3 regions of the Janibacter cremeus genome follow, and region 2 is predicted to be linked to each of the others. Evidence: predicted binding sites of a transcription regulator. Region 2 holds the regulator's gene; each other region holds the start of a gene.

Region 1 (6,132 bases), 890 kb from region 2:
CTACCGCACCCTGCAGGCCATGGTCGACGAGGACATCGTCGACCAGCTGCGCACGGACGACGGCGAGCAGATCTTCCGTCGCTGCAGCACCGGTCACCACCACCACCTGGTGTGCCGTGACTGCGGTCGCACCGTCGAGGTGGAGGGCCCGGCCGTGGAGCGCTGGACCGACCGGGTGGCGGCGGAGCACGGCTTCACGGAGGTGGCCCACACGCTGGAGCTCTTCGGGCGCTGCGGCCCGTGCACCTCCCGCCGCTGACCTGCGGGACCACGGGACGGACACCTACGGTGGTGCGGCCGCGTTCGCCATGGTAGTTCTGAGGGGTCCCACGCCCCCCGACCGACGGACCCACCCGAGACCATGAGCGCCGACGCCAGCCCCACGCCCCTGCTCAACGACATCCCCCCGCCACCGAACTCCTTCGTCCTCCCGGACCACAAGATGGTCTACATGTCCGTGACGAAGGCGGCGTGCACGAGCCTTCGGTGGATGGTCGCCGACCTGGCCGGCGAGGACCCGGAGTCCTTCATCGGCGCCATGGGGGGGCAGCAGAGCCGACTCCTGGGCATCCACGGCCAGCGCTCGCGATGGCGCAGGACCCCGCAGCTCAGCACGCTCGACAGCGAGCAGCTGGCCGAGATCTCACCGGACAACGGCTGGTTCGTCTTCGCCGCCGTCCGCGATCCACGCAGCCGGCTGTGGTCCGCCTGGCAGTCGAAGTTCCTCGTGCGCCACGTGCGGTACGTCGAGCGCTACGCCGATCGTCCGTGGTTCCCGCGCGTGCCGGAGAGCCCCGAGCAGGTCCTGGAGGACTGGCGCGCCTTCGTGCACGCCCGTCCCTGGGAGAGCGATCCTGATCTGCGCACGGATGTGCACTTCCAGAGCCAGGTGCGTTCGGTGCGTCCGGACGGGGTCAACTACACCCGGATCTACGACCTCCGCGAGCTGTCCACGCTCTTCGCCGACGTCCACGAGCACCTGCGGCCGCTCGGCCTCGACCAGCCCCTGTACACACCACGGGCCAACGAGACCCCCCTGCCCATGGTCCCCGAGGCCCTCGAGGACGGCATCGCGGAGATCATCGAGGACTCCTTCGCCGACGACTTCCGGGCCTTCGGGGACCGGTGGAGCATCGACCGCCTCCGCATGTCCGACGGGTGGTCGGCGGATGCCATCGAGCACGCTGCCTACCACACGGTCGCCAACGAGCGCATCGGTGACCTGCGCACCGAAGGACGACGACTGCAGCAGGAGCTGAAGCAGGCGCAGCGGGAGCTCGAGCGCACCCAGCGGCAGCTCGAGCGTGCGCAGCGGGCTCCCCGACCACAGGGGACCGCGACCTCTGCTCCGGGACCGAGCACACGGGCGCTCGGACGGGTCCTCGACAGCGGGCCGGCGCACCGGCTCGCCCGCAGCTCCTGGGTCCGGCGCGTCGTCCCGGACCGGGTGCAGGCCGCGGCTCGATCGACGGTCCGCCGCTCCACCTAGCACGTCCGGCCGTTTCGACGCACCGGTCACGGGTAGGTCCTCCTCATCCGATCAGAGGAGGACGGACCCATGGCCCAGTGCGAAGTCTGCGGCAACGACTACGACAAGAGCTTCGAGGTGGTGGCGGCGGGTTCGCGGCACACCTTCGACTGCTTCGAGTGCGCCATCCACGCGGTCGCACCCGAGTGCGAGCACTGCGGGTGCAAGGTGATCGGCCACGGGACCGAGGTCGACGGCCACTTCTACTGCTGCGCCCACTGCGCCCGGCAGTCGACGGAGGCGTCCGTCAGCGACCGCGCGTAGCCGGGTCGTCCGTCGGCGCGTCCACGGCCCCGCCGTACCGCCGTTCCCGTCCCGCATAGGTCTCGATCGCCTCCCACAGGTGACGGCGGTCGTAGTCCGGCCACAGGGTGTCCTGGAAGACCATCTCGGCGTAGGCCGACTGCCACAGCAGGAAGTTGCTCGTGCGCTGCTCCCCCGAGCTGCGCAGGAAGAGATCGACGTCCGGCATGTCCGGCTCGGAGAGGTAGCGCGCGATCGTCCGCTCGTCGATCCGCGAGCCCTTCAGCCGCCCTGCGGCGACGTCCGCGGCGATCCCCCGCACGGCGTCGGCGATCTCGGCACGCCCGCCGTAGTTGACGCAGAAGTACAACGTCATCGCGTCGTTGTGCTTGGTCATCTCCTGGGCGATCTCGAGCTCCTTGATCACCGAGCCCCACAGCTTCGGCCGTCGCCCGACCCAGCGCATCCGCACGCCCCACGCATGCAGCTGGTCGCGCCGGCGGCGGATGACGTCGCGGTTGAAGCCCATCAGGAAGCGCACCTCGTCGGGCGAGCGCCGCCAGTTCTCGGTGGAGAAGGCGTAGGTCGACAGGTGCTGCACGCCGATCTCCAGAGCGCCGGCGACGACATCGAGGAGCGCCCCCTCCCCCGCCTCGTGGCCCTTCGTGCGCGGGAGCCCGCGCTGGTTGGCCCAACGTCCGTTGCCGTCCATGACGACGGCGACGTGGCCGGGCACCAGGTCCGCGGGCACCGGCGGTGCGGTGGCTCCGCTCGGGTGGGCGAAGGGGGTGGCGTAGCGACTCATCCGGTCCTCTGCGGTGGGGTGCGGTCGACCTGGGCGCGGTCGACGTGCGTGCGGTCGACGTGGCGGAGGGAGAGCACCCCGCGCTCGAGGTGCCACTGGAGGAAGGCGGCCGTCAGGCCCGACCCCTCGCGGCGGTGCCGCTCCTGGGAGTCGTCCGCGATGACCCAGTCCCCGGTGAGCAGCCCTGCGAGCAGGTCGAGGGTCTCGGGTGCGGGCGCCGACGAGCCGGGCACGCGGCAGCTGCGGCACAGGACCCCGCCCGAGGCGACGTGGAAGGCGCGGTGCGGGCCCCCTTCGCCGCAGCGGGCGCAGTCGTGGAAGCTCGGCGCCCACCCGGCGACCGCGAGGGCCCGCAGCAGGTAGGCGTCGAGCACGAGCTCGGGGGCGTGCTCGTCGTGGGCCAGGGAGCGCAGCGCCCCGGCGAGGAGCAGGTACTGCTGCACGGCCGGCTCGTGCTCCTCGGTGAGGCGGTCGGCGGTCTCGAGGATCGCGGCGGCGCTGGTCCAGCGTCGGTAGTCCCGCGCGAGGACGTCGCCCCAGGCGTCGAGCGACTCGGTCTGGGTCACGGTGTCGAGGTTGCGTCCCTCGTAGCACTGCAGGTCGACGTGCATCCCCGGCTCGAGACGGGCGCCGAACTTCGACCTGGTGCGGCGCACCCCCTTCGCCACGGTCCGGATCTTGCCGCGCCCGCGGGTGAGCACGGTGATGATCCGGTCGGCCTCACCCAGCTTGTGGGTGCGCAGCACGACCCCGGAGTCGCGGTAGAGGGGCATCGGTCCATTCTCAGCCATTGTCGCCGCGATTCCCAGCGACACGCACCCCCACACCCGCTGCGGTTCTCGAACAGGCGTTCGAGCAACTGCTACGCTGGCCTCATGCAGGCGCTCCAGTCCTCGCTCTTCGACACCGCCGACGCCCCGACGCTCGGCGACCTGCAGGCGCGTCACCGGCGCCACCTCGACGGCAGCGCGTGGGTGGACCTGTTGCCCGGGTGGGCGTGCGGCGCCGACGACGTCCTCGCGACGCTGCTGCACGAGGTGCCGTGGCGAGCGGAGCGACGCACCATGTACGACTCGGTGGTCGACGTGCCGCGGCTGACCCGCTTCTACTCCGCGGGCGAGACGCTCCCCCACCCGCTGCTCACGCAGATGCGCGAGCGGCTCACCGCGCACTACGCCCCCGAGCTCGGGGAGCCCTTCGTCACCGCCGGCCTGTGCCTCTACCGCGACGGCAGCGACTCCGTCGCCTGGCACGGCGACCGGATCGGCCGCAGTCGCACCGACGACACGATGGTCGCGATCGTCTCCCTCGGCTCCGCCCGCCACCTGGCCCTCCGGCCACGGGACGGCGGTGCTTCCCAGCGCCTCTCCCTCGGGCACGGCGACCTGGCCGTCATGGGCGGTGCCTGCCAACGCACCTGGGAGCACGCGGTGCCCAAGACGAGCGCCGCGGTCGGTCCCCGGATCTCCATCCAGTACCGGGTGGCGGGGGTGCGCTGAGGCCTGTCGACCACCGACGACCTACCGCGACCGGTTCAGGTCATGCCCTACCGGCCCGACCCGGGGACGACGAAGGGGGGCCGGGTGTGACCCGGCCCCCTTCGAGGCTCCTCCGTCGCACCTCAGGGCAGCGCCTTCGAGGCTCCTCCGTCGCACCTCAGGGCAGCGCCCTCGACGCTCCCCTCAGACCTGGGCGACCTCGGCATCGCGCTCGGCTCGGTTGACCGCGGAGAGGATGGCGCGCAGCGAGGCCTTGACGATCGAGTCGTGCAGGCCGACGCCCCAGAGGACACGTTCGCCGACGGCGCACTCGACGTAGGACGCCGCGCGGGCGTCGCCACCGGCGGAGAGGGCGTGCTCGGCGTAGTCGAGGACACGCACGTCGATGCCCAGCGGCTCGATGGCATCGAGGAAGGCCGCGATCGGGCCGTTCCCGCTGCCGGAGATCGCGACCTCCTGGCCACGGTCGAGGATGTGGCCCTCGATGCGGTCGAGGCCGTCGTCCTCACCGATGAGCGTGGTGCGCACCGGCTGGTAACGGCCCCAGCCGTCCTTGTCCTCACCGTGCAGGTACTCGTCGTTGAAGACCTCCCACAGGGCCAGACCGCTCATCTCGCCGCCGTCGGAGTCCGTCTTGCGCTGGACGACCGCGGAGAACTCCATCTGCAGGCGCCGCGGCAGCTCCAGGCCGACCTCGGAGTGCAGCAGGTAGGCGACACCACCCTTGCCGGACTGGCTGTTGACGCGCACGACCGCCTCGTAGTCGCGGCCGATGTCGTGCGGGTCGATCGGCAGGTAGGGCACGCCCCAGTCGATGCCGTCGATGCTGGTCCCGGCCTCCTTGGCCCGACGCTGCATGTCGTCGAAGCCCTTCTTGATCGCGTCCTGGTGCGACCCGGAGAAGGCCGTGTAGACGAGGTCGCCACCCCACGCGTGGCGCGGGTGAACCGGCAGCTGCGTGCAGTGCTCGACGGTGCGCCGGATCTCGTCCATCTGGGAGAAGTCGATCTGCGGGTCGATGCCCTGGCTGAAGAGGTTCATGCCCAGGGTGACCAGGTCGACGTTGCCGGTGCGCTCGCCGTTGCCGAAGAGGCAGCCCTCGATGCGGTCGGCGCCGGCCAGGTACCCGAGTTCCGCTGCGGCGACGCCCTCGCCGCGGTCGTTGTGCGGGTGCAGGGAGAGCATGATCGACTCGCGCCGGTCGAGGTTGCGGCTCATCCACTCGATGGAGTCGGCGTAGACGTTGGGCGTGGCCATCTCGACGGTCGCCGGGAGGTTGATGATCATCTTGTGGTCCGGCGTCGGGTCGATGATGTCGATGACCGCGTTGCAGATGCGGGCGGCGAAGTCCAGCTCGGTACCGGTGTAGGACTCCGGCGAGTACTGGTAGTAGACGTTGGTGTCCGGGACCGTCTCCTCGAGCTTCTTGCACAGCCGCGCGCCCTGCAGGGCGATGTCGATGATGCCGTCCTGGTCGGTGTTGAAGACCACCCGGCGCTGGACGATCGACGTCGAGTTGTAGAAGTGCACGATCGCCTGCTTGCTCCCGGCGATCGCGTCGAAGGTCTTCTCGATCAGGTGGTCACGGCACTGGGTGAGCACCTGGATCGTCACGTCGTCGGGGATGTGTCCCCCGTCGATCAGCTGGCGGCAGAAGTTGAAGTCGGTCTCGCTCGCACTCGGGAAGCCGACCTCGATCTCCTTGTAGCCCATCCGGACCAACAGCTGGAACATCGCCATCTTGCGGTCGGCGTCCATCGGGTCGATGAGGGCCTGGTTGCCATCACGCAGGTCGACCGCGCACCAGCGCGGCGCCTGGGTCATGACCTTGTCCGGCCAGGTGCGGTCGGGCAGCTCGACGGCGATCTGGTCCTGGAAGGGGATGTACTTCTGGATCGGCATCCGGGTGGACTGCTGGGGGTGGATCATGCGTTGTCCTTCGTCACGTCAGTGGGTGGGGCGGCACCACGAACTCCGCGACGAGGTGGCCGTCTGTCAGGCCTCGCCGCGGCAGAGAAGGAGGAGATCCGTCCGCATGACCACCAACAATACTCCTC
Region 2 (6,132 bases):
GCACGCATGAACTCGTCGTTGACGCGCACCGAGTTGTTCGCGTTCTGGTACTGCACGGAGGTGATGTCCGCGCCGCCGAGGTCCATGTCGAAGCCGGCGTCACGCAGCGCACGGATCTTGTGCTCCTCGCGGGCCTTGGTCTCGACGAACTCCTCGATGTCCGGGTGGTCGACGTCCAGGACGACCATCTTCGCCGCGCGACGGGTCGCGCCACCGGACTTGATCGTGCCGGCGGAGGCGTCGGCACCACGCATGAAGGAGACCGGGCCGGAGGCGGTGCCACCGGAGGAGAGCAACTCCTTGGAGGAGCGGATACGGGAGAGGTTCAGGCCGGCGCCGGAGCCGCCCTTGAAGATGAAGCCCTCCTCCTTGTACCAGTTGAGGATCGAGTCCATGGAGTCGTCGACGGAGAGGATGAAGCAGGCGCTGACCTGCTGCGGGCTCTGCGTGCCGACGTTGAACCACACCGGGGAGTTGAAGCTGAAGATCTGGTGGAGCAGGGCGTACGTCAGCTCGTGCTCGAAGATCTCGGCGTCGGTGTCGGTGGCGAAGTAGCCGTTGTCCTTGCCGGCCTTGACGTAGGTGAGCACGACGCGGTCGATGAGCTGCTTCAGACCGGTCTCGCGCTCCGGGGTGCCCAGGGCGCCCCGGAAGTACTTCGTCGTCACGATCGTCGAGGCGTTCAACGACCAGAAGTCGGGGAACTCGACCCCGCGCTGCTCGAAGATCGTCGCGCCGGTCTTCCAGTTCTGCTGGACGACGTCACGCTTCTCCCACGTCACCTCGTCGTACGGGTGCACGCCCTCGGTGGTGTGGATGCGCTCGATCGTCAGCCCCTTGTTCGTGCGGGAGCCGCGACGTGCGCTGGACTTGCCGGCGGTCTCGGTCATGCTCTTCTCTCCTCGATCCGTGTGTACGGTTCTTACGTTTGCACCGGGTACCGACAGCCCAATCGCGTATCGGTACCCGGGGTCTATGGGGTGGCGCCCTCGGTGGCGGTCGCGTGCTCGCGGCGCAGGGCGCTGATGGCCGCCTCGAAGTCCTCGAGCGACTCGAAGGACTGGTAGACGGACGCGTAGCGCAGGTATGCGACCTCGTCCAGGTCCCGCAGGGGCGGCAGGATCGCCATGCCCACCTCGTGGGCGTCGATCTCGGCGCTGCCCTGCGAGCGGATGCTCTCCTCCACGCGCTGGGCGAGCAGGGCGAGCTGGTCCTCGGTGACCGGGCGGCCCTGACAGGCCTTGCGGACACCGGCGAGCACCTTGGCCCGGCTGAACGGCTCGGCAGCACCCGACCGCTTGGTCACCGACAGGCTCGCGCTCTCCAGCGTGGTGAAGCGCCGGGAGCACTCCGGGCACTGGCGGCGGCGGCGGATCGCGCTGCCGTCGTCGGTGGTCCGGCTGTCGATGACCCGGGAGTCGGTGTGCCGGCAGAAGGGACAGTGCATGGCCGACTCCTCTCGGTTCGTAGGGGTGTGCCTGTGGATGAAACGGTGGACGGGATGGGGACGATTCCCCGAATCCTGTGGAGAACCGAACTCATCCTGTGTACTAGATGTGGACGAATGACATCTGTGTAACCACTAGATGTAGTGACCATTAGACCCCTGTCACACAACGGATGCAAGTCCCCGGCGTGGCGCCGTCGGTGAGCGGTCACCGCCCTGCGCACAGGGCCGGAATACCGGGGATCAGCTCGCCGGCACCCGCGACCGCGACGCCTCGACCAACCCCCTGCGGCACCTCGACCGACCCCCCTGACACGCACGTCGGCCACCTCCGGCATGCGGAGGTGGCCGACGGCCGGCCCGGGCTGGGTCGATGGGCCCGGGAGGTTCTCAGGGGGTGGGGATGACCAGGGTCTGCCCCGCGTGGACGTGGCTGGTCGCCAGGTCGTTGGCCTGCCGGATCTGCGCGATCGCGTCGTCGGTCGGCACGCCGGTCATCTCGACGGCGGCGATCGAGGTCAGGGTCTGTCCCTGCTCGACGGTGACTTCCTGCGGCGTGGCCGCGGGGCCACCGAAGGCCATCCCCGCGCCCGCGACGGAGGCAACCGCCAGCGTCGTCAGGGTCATCGTGAGGCGACCGCGACGGGTCAGCCGCACCGCCCCCTTCGCCGGGGCAGCGACCGCGTCGCCCGTGGGGACGGAGTGCAGGTGGCGGGTGCGGGTCGGTCGGACTGCGGGCGCACCGACCGGCGCGCCGTGGGTGACGGTGAGTGCGGTCATCTGGTCCTCCTCGTGGCGTGTTCCCTCGAACCGGTGTTCGATAGAACGTCTGTACGATGTCTAGCACGGATGTTCGAAGAAGATCAACAACACGCTCGAACACATGTTTGAAATACCTGTTCGATCGTCCTACTGTCTCCACTACCGAGAAGTTGACCAGCGACCACCGACAACGCTGGTGACACGGACGGAAGGGTCGAGATGAGCAAGGGCAGCGGCAAGGACACGAGCACGGACTCCGGCGGCGGCGACAGCACCGTGCGCCACCTCCCGGAGCGGGACTCCGGCGACGGCCTCACGGCCCGCCAGCGCAAGGTGCTCGAGGTTATCCGCACCGCCGTCGCGACCCGCGGCTACCCGCCGAGCCTGCGCGAGATCGGGCAGCTCGTCGGCCTGACCAGCCCCAGCTCGGTCGCCCACCAGCTCTCCTCCCTCGAGCGCAAGGGCTACCTGCGCCGCGACCCCAACCGCCCCCGCGCGATCGAGGTCATCTCCCCCGACGCGGACGCCGAGGCGGTCATCGCCGACACCGCCGACTTCGGCGGCATGCGTGGTGGTGCGACCGCGCAGGACGAGGACGTCGACATCACCGGCTCCGGCGACGAGCGGCCCGAGGCCAGCTACGTGCCGGTCCTGGGTGAGATCGCCGCCGGTGTGCCGATCACCGCCGAGGAGCTCGTCGACGACGTCTTCCCGCTGCCGAAGCAGATCGTCGGCGAGGGCTCCCTCTTCCTGCTCAAGGTCGTCGGCGACTCGATGGTCGACGCGGCCATCTGCGACGGCGACTGGGTCGTCGTGCGCCAGCAGCCCGACGCCGACAACGGCGACATCATCGCGGCGATGCTCGACAACGAGGCGACGGTCAAGACCTTCAAGCGCAAGGACGGCCACGTCTGGCTGCTCCCCCACAACCCGGCCTTCGAGCCGATCGACGGCGACCACGCGACCGTGCTGGGCAAGGTGACGGCGGTCCTGCGCAGCCTCTGAGGCACAATCGCCCCATGCGCAGATGGGGATCCGCACTGGCCCTGCTCGTCGCGGGCATCGTCCTCGCGGCACAGGGAGTGCGCACCGGCGAGGGGTCCAACGTCGTGCTGTTCGTCGTCGTCCTCGTCTTCGCGTGGTGGCTCTCCCCGCTCAACGGCCGCGGCGGGCCGGGCCACGCCGAGGTCGAGGCGAGGCGCAGCGAGTTCCCCGTCGTCATCTACTGGCGCCCCGGGTGCGTGTTCTGCCTGCGCCTGCGCGGCGCCCTGGGCAAGGACAAGGACAAGGCCGCCTGGGTCAGCATCTGGGCGGACGAGGACGCGGCCGCCTTCGTCCGCTCGGTCAACGGCGGCAACGAGACCGTCCCGACCGTGCGCATCGGCGACGAGGTGCACACCAACCCCGACCCCGAGGTCGTCAGGGCCGCGCTGCGCTGACCACCTCAGGCGCTCGCGGCCACCCGGTCCAACGACTGCGTCAGTGAGCGAAGGGAGTCGGCCAGCTCCCCGTCGACGCGGTGGTCGACGAGGTCGTCGCCCCGGCTCGGCCCCCGGGTGATCAGCGCGACCGGGATCCCGCGCTTGGCCGCCCGGCGCACGAAGCGCAGCCCGGACATCACCTGCAGCGAGCTACCGAGCACGAGCAGGCTCGGCGCCTGGTCGGTCAGGTCGAAGCAGTGCTGGACCTTCGGCTTGTCCACCGCTCCCCCGAAGAAGACGACGTCCGGCTTGAGCGTGTCCTGCCCGCACGAGGTGCAGATCGGTACCCGGAACCGCTCGACGTCCACGGCGTCGAGCCGCACGTCGCCGTCCGGGCGGATCTCGTCGCTGTCGACGTCGAAGCCGGGGTTCTCCGCGGCCATCCGCTCGTCGAGGACGGGACGGGCGACCCGCGCGTCGCAGGTGAGGCAGACGACGTCGACGAGGTTGCCGTGCAGCTCGACGACCTCGCGGGTGCCGGCGGCCTGGTGCAGGCCGTCGACGTTCTGCGTGATCAGCGGGCCCACCGCTCCGAGCTCCTGCAGGCGCGTGACGGCATGGTGCGCCGCGTTGGGCCGGGCCGCGTGGAAGCGGCGCCAACCGACGAAGCTGCGCGCCCAGTAGCGCCGCCGCGCCTCGCTGCTGGCGACGAACTCCGAGAGGTGCATGGGCGTGACCTTCCGCTGGCCGTCCGGGCCGCGGTAGTCGGGGATGCCGGAGTCGGTGGACATGCCGGCGCCCGTGAGCACCAGCGCCGGTCCTGCCGACAGCACGCGGGCGATGTCCTCGATCACCCGCCCAGTATGCGACGTAGCCGGACCCCTGATCCACCACCCACGGCTTAGCATGGCGGCATGATCGACGCCGCAGGGCTGCGCGTGATGCGCGCCATCGCCGAGGAGGGCAGCTTCACCGCCGCTGCCCTCGCCCTCGGCTACTCGCAACCGGCCGTCTCCCAGATGGTCAAGCGGCTCGAGCAGCGCACCGGCACCGTGCTCGTGGAGAAGGTCGGTCGCTCCGTGCGCCTGACCGAGGCCGGCAGCGTCCTGGCCCGCCACGCCGCCCCCGTGCTCGCCGCCCTCGACGCCGCCGAGGAGGAGGTCGCCGCGATCGCCGGGCTGCGCTCCGGTCGGGTCCGCCTGATGGCCTTCCCCTCCTCCTCGGTCACGCTCGTCCCCCGCGCGCTCGCCGCGGTGCGCAGGCAGTACCCGGACCTGTCGGTGCAGTTCGCCGAGGCCGAGCCGCCCGAGTCGATCGCCGCGCTGCGCTCCGGGGAGGTCGACCTCGCCGTCGCCTTCTCCTACGACGGCAGCGACATCGCCCGTGGCGAGGACCTCGAGGGCTTCGCCGTCCACCCCCTGCTCGAGGAGGAGGTCCGCGTCGCCCTCCCCCACGACCACCCGCTCGCCGGGCAGGAGGTCGTCTCGATGACCGACCTGACCGACGAGGACTGGATCGCCGGGTGCGCCCGCTGTCGCGGGCACCTGCTGCAGATCGCCAACAACGCGGGATTCGCGCCCAAGGTCGCCTTCGAGACCGAGGACTACGTCGCCGTCCAGGGGTTCGTCGCCGCCGGTCTCGGGGTGGCGCTCATCCCCGACCTCATCCGCGCGGCGACCTCCAACCCCGACGTCGTCATCCGTCCGCTGGACCCGACGAGCCATCGCCGGATCCACGCGGTCACGACCGAGGACCTGCTCAAGGTGCCGGCCGTCGCCGCCACGCTCGAGGCGCTCGTCGCCTCCGCCGCGACGGCCACGCCCGCCTCCGTCTGACGCTACGGGCTCACCCGGGCCTCTCGGTGACGACCCTGGGCCCGTCGAGGACCGCGATGTCACCGTGGACGTCGGTGCGCAGGGTCCGGGAGGCGTGGCTCGCGGCCCAGGCGAGGGCGGAGGGCGTGGGGTGGCCGTAGTCGTTGTCGGCACCGACGCTGATGAGCGCGACCGGCGCGGCGACCTCGTCCATGAAGCCCTCGTCCAGGTTGCTCGACCCGTGGTGGGGCATCTTCAGCACCTCGAGCCCGTCGGCGGCCGCGGCCATCGCCGGGTCGCGCCGCAGGGCGAGCAGCAGGGCGTGCCCGGCCTCGCGCTCGATGTCCCCGAGCAGCAGCGCGTCGACGTCCCCGCTGCGCACGTGCAGCACGATGCTCGCGTTGTTGGCCGGCGACCCCCCGGCCACGGGACGGGCCGGCCACCACGCCGTCGCGCTGACCTCACCGAGCTCGAAGCGGTCGCCCGCCACGACCGTGCGCACCGGCACGTCGTGCTCCGCGGCGACCTCCCGGACCTGCCGGGCCGCCCACTCGGGATCGGCCTCGGGAGTGACGAGCAGCGCCCCGACCGCCCGTCCGCCCAGCGCGTCCTCGAGACCGGCCACGTGGTCCTCGTGGAAGTGCGTGAGCACCACCGCGTCGAGCGAGCGCACCCCGAGCCGGTCCAG
Region 3 (6,132 bases), 400 kb from region 2:
GCTGCCCATCGTCCGGCGCACCTCGTCGGCCTGGGCCAGGGTCACCCCGGTCGTCTCGGCGATGATCCGCAGCATCTGCTCGTGGAAGACGACCACGCCCTCGGTCTCGGCGAGTGCCGGGACGAGCCGCTCGTGGAGGAACTGCGGGCGGGACCACCCGTGCCGGGCCTCGAGGAAGGGCCGGATCATGTCCGACTTCACCGGACCGGGGCGGAAGAGGGAGATGTCGACGACCAGGTCCTCGAAGGCCGTCGGGGCGAGCTTGCCGATGAGCTCGCGCTGGCCGGGGCTCTCGATCTGGAAGCACCCGAGGGTGCGGGTGGTGCGCACCATCGCGAAGGTCGCCGCGTCGTCGAGCGGGACATCGCCCCGGTCGTCGAGATCGACCCGGGCGCCCTCGACCCGCTCGATCTCCCCCACCGCGTGCGCCATGGCGGACTGCATCCGGATGCCGAGGACGTCGAGCTTGAGCAGCCCGAGCGCCTCCACGTCGTCCTTGTCGAACTGGCTCATCGGGAAGCCCAGCCAGCTCGACTCCACCGGGGTGCGGTCGAGCAGGCCACCATCGGACAGGACCATCCCGCACGGGTGCATGGCGATGTGCCGGGGCAGCCCGTCGAGGCGCTCGACCAGGTCGAGAAGGGTCTCCAGCCTGTGCTCACCGGGCTCGCCGGGCTCACCGTGCGAGCCGGCCCCGAGCCCGCGGGTGCGCAGCTCCGGCAGCTCGGCGAGGGCGCTGCGCACGTCCCTGGCCCGGATGTGCGGGAAGGCCTTGGCGATCTGGTCGACCTCCGCGGGTGGGATGCCCAGCGCCGCGCCGACGTCGCGGATCGCGTGCCGGGCCTTGTAGGTGTCCATCATCGACACGCAGGTGACCCGGTCGCGGCCGAAGCGCTCGAGGACCCGCTCGTACATCTCGGTCCGGCGGGCGGACTCGACGTCGATGTCGATGTCCGGCAGCTCGGCCCGCAGCGGGGAGCAGAATCGCTCCATGAGCAGGTCGTGACGGATCGGGTCGATCGCGCTGATGCCGAGCAGGTGGTTGACCAGGCTGCCGGCCCCGGAACCACGGGCGGCCACCCGCACCCCGGCCTCGACGATGAGGTCGACGACCTCGGCGACGGTGAGGAAGTAGGTCGGGTAGCCCAGTGCCGCGATGACGTCGAGCTCGTCCTCGAGGCGCTCCTCGACCTGCCGGAGGGTGCTCGGCGAGGCGTCCGGGTACCGCGTGCCGATGGCCGCCCGGCAGCGCTGCGCGAGCACTGCCTGCGGGTCGTCGTCGGGACCCAGGCCGAGCACCCGGGCCTCGGGCAGGTGGACCCGGCCGATCCCCAGGTCCTTGCGATCGTCCTGGGCGCACTCGAGGGCGGTGCGGGTCGTCGTCGCGAGGAGTGCCTCGGCGCGCTGGCGCGGACCGGCACAGCCGAAGCCACCGGCCCCGCCCCCGAGCGCGGTCGTCACCCGGTGCGCGGACGCGGCCATCGTCGGGGTGTCGGCGAGGTGGCCGGCCTCGGTGACCCGGTCCAGGTGGCGGGTGTCGAGGACGACGAGCCGACGGGTCGCGTCGAGCACGTCGGCGACGACCGCGTCCTGCGGGTGCAGGTGGCGGGTCGCCGCGGTGAGCACGGCCGGGGTGCCGGTCGCGTCGGCCAGCCCGAGCAGGTGCGCAGCGTGCCCGGTCGAGGCGGGTGACCCGGGTGGGCCGCCGTGGTCGACGACCTCGATGGCGACGGCCCCGGCGGGCAGCAGGCGGCGCCATGCCGCGAGACGCTCCCGGGCGATGTCCGGCCGACGGTCGAGCAGCGCGGCGCCGACGTCGGAGCCCGGGCCGAGCAGGACCAGCAGCGGTGCCGGCTCCGCGGGGTCGGGGGTGCTCGCGTGCCGGGCGATCATCTGCGGCTGCGCGACCGCGTCGCCCCGCTCACCGGTCAGGTGCACCTCGCTGACGAGGCGGCAGAGCCGCGCCCACCCGACACCGTGCGGGACGCCCGCACCGGCCCCTCGCGCCAGCACCGTGACGCGGGGGTGCCGGGGGTCCACCTCGGCGCCCCCTCGCACCGGCGTGCGAAGGGGGCGGCCCCGCCGCTGTGCCGGACCCGGCCGGGGACCGACGGCCAGGTCGACCCCGAGCACCGGCGCCACGCCGGCCGCGCTCGCCGCCCGGACGAAGCGGACGGCCCCGTAGAGCCCGTCCCGGTCGGTCAGGGCGAGCGCGGGCTGGCCGAGCTCGACCGCCCGGGCGACGAGGTCCTCCGGCGTGCTCGTGCCGTGACGGAGGGAGAAGCCCGAGGCCACGTGCAGGTGGGCGAAGCTCATCCACGCCCTCCCTGTCCGCTCAGCACGGTCAGCACAGTCGAGTCACCGGTGACGGGGACCGGGGGCAGGCCGAGCAGCCCCGCGACGAGCTGGACGAACTCCTCCCCCTGGCGCAGCAGGTCGTCGACCTCGCGCACGCTCATCGGCGCCCCGCTGCGCGCCTCGTCGGACAGCACGGCCCCGAAGAACTGCGCCCACTCGGTCAGCTCGGGCGCCACCCGCGGGAGGAGGTGCCACACGTCGAGCGGGCCGGACCCGGTCGCGCACGCCCGGCCACGGACGGCGAGGACCGCAGCGGCGGCCCGGAGCACGGCCAGCCGGGTCCCGGCGCTGCGCCCGTGCGCCGTGCGGGCCCAGTGCGCGCTCGCCAGGCTCTCGGCGGCGGCGGAGAGCAGGTGGACCGCGCCGTCGACGCGATCGGGGTGCAGGAGCGGTGCGGCAGCCATCGTCACCACCACCTCAGTCCTGCGTCCGCAGCAGCAGCCAGACGGGCCCAGCGGAGACGGCGGGCCCAGCGGAGACGGCGGGCCCAGCGGAGACGGCGGGCCCAGCGGACACGGCAGGCGTGACCGGAACGCCGTCGACGCCGAGGTCGTAGACCCCCGGCGCACTGCTGCGCCCACGGCTGGCCGTCACCCGCCACACGTCCCGGGCGAGCGGGACCTGTGCCAGCGGCTGCTCGGTGGCCGACCGCCACCACGGGTGCCGCTCCTGCCAGTGGGCGATGACCTCGGTCACCCGGTAGAGCCGGCCGCGCCACAGGAACTGCTCCGGCGCCCCGCACCGGTCATCGGGCTGTCCCTCCACGCCCATACGCTGCGGATCGCCCACCCGCACCTCGATGGTCTCCTCCACGAGCCGGACCATGATCAACTCCATCCTCTCGAACACCTGTTCGAACAACAGTAGACCGAGGGGATGACACCGCGTCAAGCACGAGCCACGTAGGCTGGCTCCCGATGGCTCCGAGGAGCGCGGGAGACCGCTGCGCCTCCCCCCCCTTCGCGACTGGAGAACACGTGCCGCACCCCCTGGACCGGGCCGACCTGCGTACGCGGGTCCAGACCCGTCTGGACGCCGAGCTCGACCGCTGGGTGGACGAGCTCGCCGAGATCGGCCCCGACGTCGCCGATCTCATCGACCCCGTGCGCACCCTGCTCGAGGGCGGCAAGCGGCTGCGGGCCGGCTTCGCCTACTGGGGCTGGCGGGCCGCCGGGCAGCCCGACGACGAGGGTGCGGTCACCCTCGCCGCCGCGATGGAGTTCTTCCAGGCCGCCGCACTCATCCACGACGACGTCATGGACGACAGCGAGACCCGCCGCGGCAAGCCGGCGATGCACCGCACGCTCGCGGACGCCCACGGGCACCGCGGATGGCACGGCGACGCGGACCGCTTCGGCACCGCGGGTGCGATCCTCGCCGGCAACCTCTGCCTGGGCTGGTGCGACGACCTCTTCACCGACTCCGGGCTGCCCGCCCGGTCCCTGGCCGCCGCCCGGCCGACCTTCGAGAAGATGCGCGGTCAGCTCATGGCCGGGCAGTTCCTCGACATCGTCACCTCGATGCGTCCGTGGCACCTGCTCGACGACGCGGAGCGCATCGAGCGCTCGCGCCACGTCATCCGCTACAAGAGCGCCCAGTACTCCGTCGAGCACCCGCTCCTCATCGGCGCCACGGCCGGCGGCGCCTCGGAGGAGGACCTGCGGGCGCTCTCCCGCTACGGGCTCGCCCTCGGCGAGGCCTTCCAGCTGCGTGACGACGTGCTCGGGGTCTTCGGCGACCCGGATGCGACCGGCAAGCCGGCCGGGGACGACCTGCGCGAGGGCAAGCGCACCGTGCTGATCGCCCGGGCGCTCGTCGGGGCCGACGAGACCACGACGAGCCGGATCGAGACGTGGCTCGGATCCCCCGATCTCGGCGAGGCGGAGGTCGAGTCCTTCCGTGCGCTGCTCGTCGACACCGGCGCACTCGAGGGCGTCGAGACCGACATCGCGAAGGGGGCGGACACCGCCCGCGCAGCACTGGCCGAGGCGTCCGGGCTGGCTCCCGACGCGCGCGAGCTGCTGGCCGAGCTGATCGACGTCACGACCGCGCGCAGCACCTAGTCACGGCTGCGTCGCGCCGCCCGAGGTGTCAGAGGGCCTCTTCCATGGCCCGGCGGCGCACCTCGGTCTTCGCCCCCTGCCGGATGGCGCCGATCGGCGTGCCCCCGACCAGGCGGTCGTCACGGGTGAACATCCACTCGACGATCTCCTCGTCGGTGAAGCCGCCGTCCGAGAGCACGGTGAAGGTCCCGCGCAGCTCCGGCAGCGGCCCGTCCTCACCGATGAAGTCCGCCGGTACGGAGAGCACGTTGCGCTCGCCGCGGCGCACCGCCACGAGGTCACCCTCCTTGAGCATCCGGCGCACCTCGGTGATGCGCACGCCGAGCTGCTCGGCGATGTCAGGAAGGGTCAGCCACACGGGCTCGGACGGCGCGGACGGCTCGGTGGGGGAAGCATTCTCTGGCGTGTCGTTCACGCCGCACAGTCTGGCAGAGCGGGCGTCGGGAGCGGTTCCCGAACCCACTCGCTGCAGGAATCCGCGCACATTCCGCAATTTTTCGGTACCGTCGCCACTGCAACCACATACGCCACATGGCTCACAGGTGCCCCGCAGACGTCACGGCACCTCCCCTGACCGCACCACCGGGCGCGCCCGACGCCCCCGACATCGGAGTCTCCCTTGGTCCTGCCGCTCTTCGTCCCCGTCCCGGCCACCCCTGTCGCCCCGGCGCTCGACCTGACCGCCGGAACCACCGAGACCACCATCAGCGCCGAAGGATCCAAGCAGCACACGGTCCGCTCCGGCGAGACCGTCTACGGCATCGCCCAGCGCTACGGCGTCTCCCCCACCGCGCTGCTCTCGCGCAACGACCTGCGGAGTGAGGAGTTCATCCACCCCGGGCAGCAGCTCGTGGTGCCCCAGCGCGCCGGCTCGACGGCGCGCGGGGGCGCGACGCCCTCGCGCTCCGGGTCCACCCGCACCTACACCGTGCGCAGCGGGGACACCCTCAGCGGCATCGCCGCCCGCCACGACATGAGCCTGGACCGCTTGCGGTCGCTGAACGGCCTCGGCAACGGCTTCATCCACCCGGGCGAGAAGCTGCGCGTCAGCGGGACCCCGGCCAGGCCCGCCAAGCGTTCGACCAGCCGTCCGGCGGCCTCGTCCTCGTACACGGTCCGCGCCGGGGACACCCTCAGCGGCATCGCCTCCCGCCACGGCATGAGCGTCACCCGCCTGGCCAAGCTCAACGACGTCTCCACCGGCAAGCACATCTACCCCGGCCAGGAGCTGAAGGTCACCGGATCGACGAAGGGCCCCACCCCGACGAAGGAGAACACCTTCTCCGGGCGCACCTACGCCGACTCGATCGTCGCCGCGGCCGACGAGAACCGCGCGATCCTCGCCGGGCGCTCGGTGCCCAGCCGCACCGAGACCCGGGAGATCATCACCCGCATCGCCCGACAGCACGGGGTCGACCCCTCGCTCGCGCTGGCGGTCTCCTACCTGGAGTCCGGCTGGGACCAGCGGCAGGTCTCCGTCGCCAACGCAGTCGGCGCGATGCAGATCATCCCGGCCTCCGGCGAGTGGACCTCCTCCCTGGCCGGTCGTGACCTCGACCTCCTCGACACCGAGGACAACGTCACCGCGGGAGTCCTCCTGCTGAAGGTGCTCACCCAGCAGGCCTCCTCGACCGGTGACGCGATCGGCGGCTACTACCAGGGGCTCGCCTCGGTCGAGGCCAACGGCATGTACGCCGACACCGAGCGGTAC

Evidence for each region. Region 2 encodes LexA, which represses DNA repair genes until DNA is damaged. Its sites were predicted from a motif close to TCGAACANNTGTTCGA; they were not measured.
Region 1: O9K63_RS06185 (alpha-ketoglutarate-dependent dioxygenase AlkB) is a predicted target of LexA. The motif match lies at 3,416-3,431, and genes of this name have one in related genera.
Region 3: O9K63_RS03895 (DUF6504 family protein) is a predicted target of LexA. The motif match lies at 3,200-3,215, and genes of this name have one in related genera.

What each region holds. Positions count from the first base shown of each region.
Region 1 covers NZ_CP115184.1:1,333,391-1,339,522, forward strand. The annotation lists gene O9K63_RS06160 (Fur family transcriptional regulator) at 1-259, shown strand, start outside; gene O9K63_RS06165 (sulfotransferase family 2 domain-containing protein) at 362-1,489, shown strand; gene O9K63_RS06170 (hypothetical protein) at 1,559-1,792, shown strand; gene O9K63_RS06175 (isoprenyl transferase) at 1,776-2,576, opposite strand; gene recO (DNA repair protein RecO) at 2,573-3,349, opposite strand; gene O9K63_RS06185 (alpha-ketoglutarate-dependent dioxygenase AlkB) at 3,452-4,075, shown strand; gene leuA (2-isopropylmalate synthase) at 4,259-6,004, opposite strand.
Region 2 covers NZ_CP115184.1:445,695-451,826, reverse strand. The annotation lists gene O9K63_RS02080 (vitamin B12-dependent ribonucleotide reductase) at 1-890, opposite strand, end outside; gene nrdR (transcriptional regulator NrdR) at 974-1,447, opposite strand; gene O9K63_RS02070 (LysM peptidoglycan-binding domain-containing protein) at 1,838-2,227, opposite strand; gene lexA (transcriptional repressor LexA) at 2,429-3,214, shown strand; gene O9K63_RS02060 (glutaredoxin domain-containing protein) at 3,229-3,648, shown strand; gene O9K63_RS02055 (NAD-dependent protein deacetylase) at 3,654-4,484, opposite strand; gene O9K63_RS02050 (LysR family transcriptional regulator) at 4,545-5,465, shown strand; gene O9K63_RS02045 (ComEC/Rec2 family competence protein) at 5,476-6,132, opposite strand, start outside.
Region 3 covers NZ_CP115184.1:847,069-853,200, reverse strand. The annotation lists gene O9K63_RS03905 (DNA polymerase III subunit alpha) at 1-2,316, opposite strand, end outside; gene O9K63_RS03900 (SAV_6107 family HEPN domain-containing protein) at 2,313-2,762, opposite strand; gene O9K63_RS03895 (DUF6504 family protein) at 2,776-3,195, opposite strand; gene O9K63_RS03890 (polyprenyl synthetase family protein) at 3,336-4,421, shown strand; gene O9K63_RS03885 (Rv2175c family DNA-binding protein) at 4,450-4,836, opposite strand; gene O9K63_RS03880 (LysM peptidoglycan-binding domain-containing protein) at 5,041-6,132, shown strand, end outside.